DNA from 2 places in the Candidatus Chlorohelix allophototropha genome. Region 1 is predicted to be linked to the other one. Evidence: riboswitches for the same ligand, from Rfam matches in the RefSeq annotation. Region 1 holds a riboswitch; the other holds the start of a gene.
What was found. A riboswitch is a leader RNA that binds a small molecule or an ion and turns the genes downstream of it on or off. The one in region 1 is predicted to bind S-adenosylmethionine.

Region 1 (3,757 bases):
TTCAGTTGAGTCGATTACCAGCGGGGCTTCGATGGCGGTAGAAAGTTTCTTGACGGTACGGCGCATCTGTTCCGCTTCATCGGTGCGCTCGGTCAATGCCACCTGTACGTCTAGCGTATGTGCGCCACCCTCCACCTGTTCGCGGGCAATGGTCATCAACCCATCGTAATCATCTGCCAACAGCAGTTGCCGCACCTTCTTGCTGCCGGTGCTGTTCACCCGTTCGCCTACCAGCATTGGTGGCGGGTCTTGGAGTAATGAGGTAGCGCGAATACCGCTCGAAACCAGCGCTTCAGCTTGAAGTGTACGCACAGGCTTTTCATGTCCCCACACCTGTTTTGCGAGTTCGGCGGTGTATTCAGGGGTAGAGCCGCAGCAAGTCCCGACGATGTTAATTCCCAGTTCTTCTACAAATTCTTTCAGGATTTCTGCCATAGGTACAGCCTGAAGCGGGTAAACGGTGCGCCCTCTTTCATTAATCGGCAATCCGGCGTTAGGTAGGCAACTAAGCTTAACCTTGCTATGTTCGCTTAGGTAGCGCATCGGTTCGCGCATCAGGTCGGGACCAACGGCGCAATTAAGCCCGATAATATCGGCGCGTAAACTCTCTAGCGTAACCATAACGGCGGCAATATCTGTACCTAACAACATTCGCCCGTTACCGTCCAACACCGAAACCTGCGCTTGAATCGGCACCCATTTTCCGGTTTGGATAATCGCTTCACGAATCCCGAAAATTGCTGCTTTAACTTCCAGAATATCCTGTGAGGTTTCGATTAGCAGCACATCAGCGCCGCCTTCGATGAGCGCTTTGCTCTGTTCGGCGTAAGTCTCTTTAAGCTGATCAAAGGTGATGTTGCCAAGCACCGGGTCTTCTGAGGAAGGCAGGAGTCCGGTAGGTCCGATACTTCCGGCAACGAAGCGGGGACGTGAAGGGTCGGCAGCGGTAAAACGGTCGGCGACTCGGCGTGCAATCTGAGTGGCGGTGAAATTAATCTCATAAGTCAGATGACCGAGTTTGTACTCGTCCAGTTTGAGGCGACTACCCGTGAAACTATCGGATTCGACTACATCTGCGCCTGCTGCGAAGTAAGCGGAATGGATTTCTTCAATAACATCAGGGCGGGTTAAGACCAGATATTCATTGCAACCGTGATACTGCTCCCCACCGTAATCATCGACGGTCAAGTTGCGTTCCATCAATTGTGTACCCATCGCGCCATCGTAAACCAACACGCGCTTTTCCAGTTCCCGCATAAAGCTGGAAGCCTGATACTTTTCCGGGCTGCCGAATGGATTAAAAATCTGGTTGCTCAATCCCTTATCCTCCTAATCGCAAAAAAACCCTCCGTACATACCGGAAGGTTTACAAGTTCCCGCGCTATTACACGGGCTTCTATCTTTCCCTACCGGGCTGGATTTAGCACCTTGCCAGTGGCGACAGGTTGCTAGAGGTTCAACGTGCCAGTTCACTCCCCTCTTCTTGATAGTGCAAGATATTTGCTATTTTTCCTATCAAAACCATACTAACATACTCGTTAATCAGGGTCAAACCGGGCTGAACAGGGCTGTTGCACCACAGGAATTACCTTTTGCAAATTTGCTACCGTACAGATATAAAGGAGAGGAAAAGGAGGAGAAGGTTGAGGCAGAGTGGTAAACTGTAGTTTTCTTACCGACCAAAGTAGAAAGCAAAAGGATACCAAAATGAGTGACAACCTTCGCCGACATCGTGCCATAAAACAGCAATTGTTGCAACTCCACCCACAAGCGCAGGGGCGCGAATTACAATATTTAACAATTCTAGCGATGGTGATCAGTGGGATTGTAGGTAGTCGGCATAGTGCGTTGCCTAATATCGCCGCCAAAGTGCCAGATAAAACTAAACGGGAAAGCCGCATCATCCGAATGCGCCGATTGCTCAAAAATGATAACTTTAACCAAAAAGTGGTGTATGCTCCTTTCGCCAAACAATTGCTGAGTAGCCTGTGTCATTGTCCACTGGTACTGGTGATAGATGGCAGTCAGGTTGGTGCTGGTGGAATGGGCTTAGTAATCAGTGTAGTATATCAGGGGCGGGCTTTACCTTTGGGTTGGTTGGTGGTTAAGGCTAAAAAGGGACATTTAGCTCAAGCTTTGCACATCAGATTGTTAAAGCAAGTTCACTCGTTGGTTCCGTCTGGTAGCCAAGTAGTCTTTTTGGGTGATGGTGAATTCGATGGCTGTCGTTTGTTAAGACGGTTAGATTATTACGGTTGGCAGTATGTCTGTCGTACTGCTAAAAATAGCCAGGTCTGGTTGGATGAACAAGCTCATTATGCCATCAGTAAGTTAGGGGTTCAGCCTGGTCAGGTAGTGAGTCAGAGCGGCGTAGCATTCAGCAAACACGAGTACGGACCAGTACTGGTCATAGCGGTCTGGCAAAAGCCTTACCGTGAGCCACTTTATCTGGTGAGTAATTTGGCTCTAGCCCAGGAAGCAATCCGGTACTACAAAAAGAGGTTTAGGATTGAAACCTTCTTTTCCGATAGCAAGAGCCGAGGGTTTCGGCTGGACAAGAGCCATTTGGATGACCCTAAACGGCTAGAAAGGTTATTGTTAGCGGCTTGTCTGGCTTATCTTTGGATTGTACATCTGGGTACGATAGCTTTAGCTGAAGGCTGGAACCGGGTCATTCATCGCACCGAACGACTGGATTTGAGCCTGTTCAATTTAGGTTTGAACCTGCTTGAGCATTTTTTGAATGAACATTTACCCTTACCAGTCGCCTTTATCCCTTTTCTTTTAGAGGATTTCTAATTGTGTACGGTAGCAAATTTGCAAAAAGGTTTTTATAGGAATTTGGCTACAAATTAGGCTCGGTACGAAAGTGGTAAATTACCAGTTTAAAGAACTGAACCCACTTGAAACTTACAGATTTTGCAAGGCTGTGTTTTGACCGAAAGCGGTGGTAAAAAAATCGGTTTCCAAAACCTTTACAACTTAAACCCTCGCTCTTCTCTACCGTAATAGCCGCTGAGGTAAAACAATGCTTTGCGCCCAAAGGTTAAGGAGTCTGGGCGCAGCCATTGTAAAGCAAGTATAGAGGATTAAAGAGGGTAAAGATTTAGGAAACTTTTGAGTACATCCAGAATCTTACCGGAGCCTCATATTGTTCATTAGGAATTTCTTCTAGCACATCTTGGACTTCGGTAATTGCACGATGTAATGCAATCCGTTTTTCCTGATATTCTTTTTCTATCTTATATAAGGCTTCGAGATATTTCTGTTCTCGCTCTAGTAACTCATTTCGAGACTCTTTGCCACTCAAAGGCTCGATCTTATTTTTATTCATATTTTGTACCTCCATTGACCATATCTCTGAAACCGATATAGCCAAGCTTTCTGGTAATCAGCAAAGAAAGAGTTTGAATTAGCTCCCTTGCTAAAGAAATGCTATTTATTATTAGGATTTTACACTTATATATAGATCACCTATAAATCACCTAATAATATAGGTGCATTATACACTTATTCGCAAAATTATGGAAGTTGTTGAATTTTAATGATGGGAAAATGTGTCATAATTTGGGTAGTTCTTTTTTCGCGGTGCGGCTGTACTTAAAATGGTATGGATACTATTTATGCGGTTACCATTGGATTTTTATTTGCCCATCAATTTTACCTATGGTAAATTTCTGAGTGAAGCGCAATTCTAGCCTTTTAATACTATTTTTGACGTTTAGATAAACCAAAGGGCAAGCAGTGTTGGCACAAC
Region 2 (3,757 bases), 510 kb from region 1:
GGGGATTATGCCTTTCATTTCTTCGGCTCTATCGGTCAGGACAAGATAGATGAAAAGTTTGTTTCCAGCCCAAATACTTTCGATAGTGTGCAACCCTTGACAGCCATTCAATTTCCTGACAAACCGGGCTTTAATTCTGCGGTTCAAGTTGCTACAAGTGTACCTTCGACTACTATAACTCCGGTTGCTGCTTCGGTAGCTTCTTCCGATGTTCAAGCGCTTAAGGATCAATTGCTGGCACAGCAAAAAACGGCTCAGGATGCTAAATCTGCTGCCGATAATGCCGCTTTATTTGGTATAGTAGGGCTTGTTGCAGGCGTAGTTGGCATTTTGATTGGTGTTGGCGCGATGATAATTGGTTTGCGTAGCAGGGGTAGTGCTAAACCCACTGAACCTGAAAAAGGCTGATAAGTCCTTCTGTAATTTCGAAGGGGATGCGGTTACTGCAACCCTCATCCCCTTCCCCAAGATTTTACGCGCTATAGCTTAGTACGTGGGTTTTACTGTTTGCCAACCCGATTACCTTTTCAATTACGTAATCTATTTCCTCTTCAGTGTTATATCTCCCCAACCCGAACCGTAGGCTGGTCAATCCACGTTCTTCCCCAAAACCGAGCGCAGAGATAACATGCGAAGCTTTTGCAACAGCTGCATTACAAGCGCTACCCGCTGAGATAGCAATGTCGCCCAATTGCACAATCAATTCACGACTGCTTATGCCTTTTATGCTGATATTAAGATTGTGAGGTAAGCGTTCGGTAGGATGTCCGTTCAGTTCAACACCTTCTACTGCTTTGCTGATACCTTCCCATAGGCGCTGAGTCAAATTTCGCAAGCGTGGCACTTCTGTCTCCAAATGTTCCGCGCAAATTTGAGCTGCTTCGCCAAAACCCACGATACCCGGCACATTTAATGTTCCAGAGCGTACACCCTGTTCATGCCCGCCCCCGTAAATTACCGGCTCTACCTCAACACCCGGTCTGATATATAAAGCGCCGATTCCCTTTGGTCCGTAAATTTTGTGAGCGGAAATGGAAAGGAGGTCTATATTGTATTCATCGACATTCAAGGGTAAATGCCCAACATATTGTGCGCCATCAGTATGGAACAGCACCCCATGCTCGCGCGCAATCGCGCCAATTGCTTTCAGATCGGGAATTGTGCCGATCTCGTTATTGGCAGCCATAATAGAAATTAGGATTGTGTGAGGAGTAATGGCGTTTCGTACTGCTTCAGGATCAACTCTGCCATATTGGTCAACCGGCAGAAAAGTAATATTTTTACCCAATTGCTCAAGGCGGCGGGCTGAATCTAGAATTGCTTTATGCTCTGTAACGCAGGTGATTATATGATCGCCTTTAGTAGCATATTTTTCTGCAATTCCAAAGAGCGCGATATTGTCAGATTCGGTTGCCCCGCTGGTGAAAACGATATTTTCCGCTTTTGCGCCAATAAGATTGGCTATTTGACGACGCGCTTTGTATATGGAACCCTGCACTTCATGCCCGAACAAATGGTCGCTGGCGGCATTACCGAATTTTCTTGAAAAATAAGGCAACATTGCCTCCAAAACTCGCTCGTCTACTGGGGTAGTCGCGTTATAGTCCAAATAAATCGGTAATGTTAAACTCATTTCTCGTACCCTTCCCTTTGCGAATTGATTTACTATTTTTAAAAACTGAGCTTGGGCGGGCAATAAAAAAACCCGCTTATCTGCAACTAGATAAGGGGGTTAAATCTTCTTTTGAATTACCGGTTTTAGAAACCGAAAGATTCCCTTATCTTGCGCAAACCTGTTAAATGGTTACGCCGGAATTGGCACCTTACGCATATTAGTTTTAACTTGCGTTGGTTGCCGGGCTTCACAGGGCCTTTTACCCTCCACCTCTCTGGATAAGAGCTACAATATTCTGTTATTAAGCCTTGCCTGTTAAAAGGCTAAACAAATAATAATAAGAAAAGTGAAAACTGTCAAGTTAAAAATTGTTCACCTATTTAATTGATATACTCAAGAATAACAAGTCAAGCTGATATTATGCCTCCAAGCAGACTGAACTCATCGAAAGAGAACCCATTGAAAATTGCTCTGCAAAAAAACGAAGGCTATCTGTTTCTTCTTGAAGCGCCAAAATATATAGTAGTGGTAAAAAGTGTTCGCTGGTTGGAATAGAAAGCTGCGCTGCTTTTCCCAGATTTCGAAAATTAACTATAGATTCGTGGTCGCCTTTTTCTATCAATTGTTTGATCAGAGTATCAAACTCAATTGCCCAATCGTAGGCTGTTATCTGAAAAGACAAGAAACGCAGGTTGTGTACTATATTGCCACTGCCGATTATCATAACGCCTCGGTTGCGTAAGGCTCTTAGTTCTTTGCCCAAGGCATAGTGATAGGCAGGTTCTTTGGTGCGATCCAAGCTCAATTGAACTATTGGTATATCGGCTTCAGGGTAAATTTTTGTTAGGATTGACCATGTGCCGTGATCCAAACCCCAACTTAGGTCTGGCTCAACTTTGGTGAGTTGCACTATTTCTTGAACCAATTTTGCTAGTTCAGGTGAGCCGGGAGCGGGATACTGATATTCGAAAAGTTCTTGCGGAAACCCGCCAAAGTCATGTATCGTCTCAGGCTGGGTCATTGCCGTAACCTGTGTGCCTCGCGTTTCCCAGTGGGCTGAGATGCATAGAATTGCGTGTGGTCTTGGCAAGGTTTTGCCCAATTCTTCCCAACTACGACTGAATTCGTTATCTTCAATGGCGTTCATAGGGCTGCCATGCCCTATAAAAAGGGCGGGCAGTTTTTGGTCTGAAAATGAAAACAGATTTTCTCCAGTAAGGTTATTTGACATCTAACATATTCCCTTAAAATGGTCTAATTGCAAAGCGTCCTACCGCTACCACTACAGTCAATACAAAGAGAACCGCACTAGGAGCAATGCGATTATACTCTTTCCGGTTGTAATGAAAACCTGCTGCTAATAACATCACCACTGCAAGCGCCGAGGCGGCTATAGGTGTTAAGATGCTTGCAATACCGGTAACTGCCGGAACTATTAAGCCGATTGCGCCTAACACCTCCGCTATACCGATAAAGCGTACCAAACCAGCGGGAACTTGTTTAACCCAATCCATTCGTGTGGAAAGGTTCTCAAGAGGTTGTGTGGCTTTCATAATACCAGCAGCCAGAAATGCCAACCCTAACAACCCCTGTAATATCCAAAATGCTGTATTCATAAGTATGATATCCTTCTATTCTTATAGATTTTCAAAGTTTTAATAATATGTTAGCTGCTAAATTTCACCTCAGTTCCTGTGGATAAAATATAAACACCTGTTGCACTGGGTGCAATCGGTTACCATAATTAGCTTAGTACAACAATAATTGAATATCAAATGAGATTATTTACTTCGCTGAGGTAAGTTAGCAGATATTACCATATTCTGGAATAAGTTGCTATAAATATGCTTTTACATAGGAGCTTTAATTTGAAAATTTGAAGTCACCTTGGTTATAAGCAATTTTGTAAATAGCATAATCGCTTTGTACTTTTAAGGCATATGCTGTGGCATATTCAAGGAGAGGTTTGACCCATTTATTGGAGGCTGCAAACTCTATCATTTCATCGGCACTTGCGCTACCCTGTCGCCCTCCGCTACGCAACTGCCCCCATGCAACGAGTTGTACCATTTGATTAGCTACTTTTTCCAGTCTGCGCAATTTTCCGTTGCATAGCGTAAGGTTAACTCTATCTTGCGTAGG

Region 2: linked by a shared signal. The riboswitch ahead of OZ401_RS04865 (cysteine desulfurase family protein) and the one ahead of metH (methionine synthase) in region 1 are both predicted to bind S-adenosylmethionine.

Annotation. Positions count from the first base shown of each region.
Region 1 covers NZ_CP128399.1:642,915-646,671, forward strand. The annotation lists gene metH (methionine synthase) at 1-1,317, opposite strand, end outside; SAM riboswitch class I at 1,394-1,493, opposite strand; gene OZ401_RS02800 (IS4 family transposase) at 1,708-2,799, shown strand; gene OZ401_RS02805 (hypothetical protein) at 3,107-3,334, opposite strand.
Region 2 covers NZ_CP128399.1:1,150,716-1,154,472, reverse strand. The annotation lists gene OZ401_RS04870 (hypothetical protein) at 1-408, shown strand, start outside; gene OZ401_RS04865 (cysteine desulfurase family protein) at 473-1,633, opposite strand; SAM riboswitch class I at 1,776-1,900, opposite strand; gene ygiD (4,5-DOPA-extradiol-dioxygenase) at 2,034-2,846, opposite strand; gene OZ401_RS04855 (DoxX family protein) at 2,860-3,231, opposite strand; gene OZ401_RS04850 (DUF2252 domain-containing protein) at 3,479-3,757, opposite strand, start outside.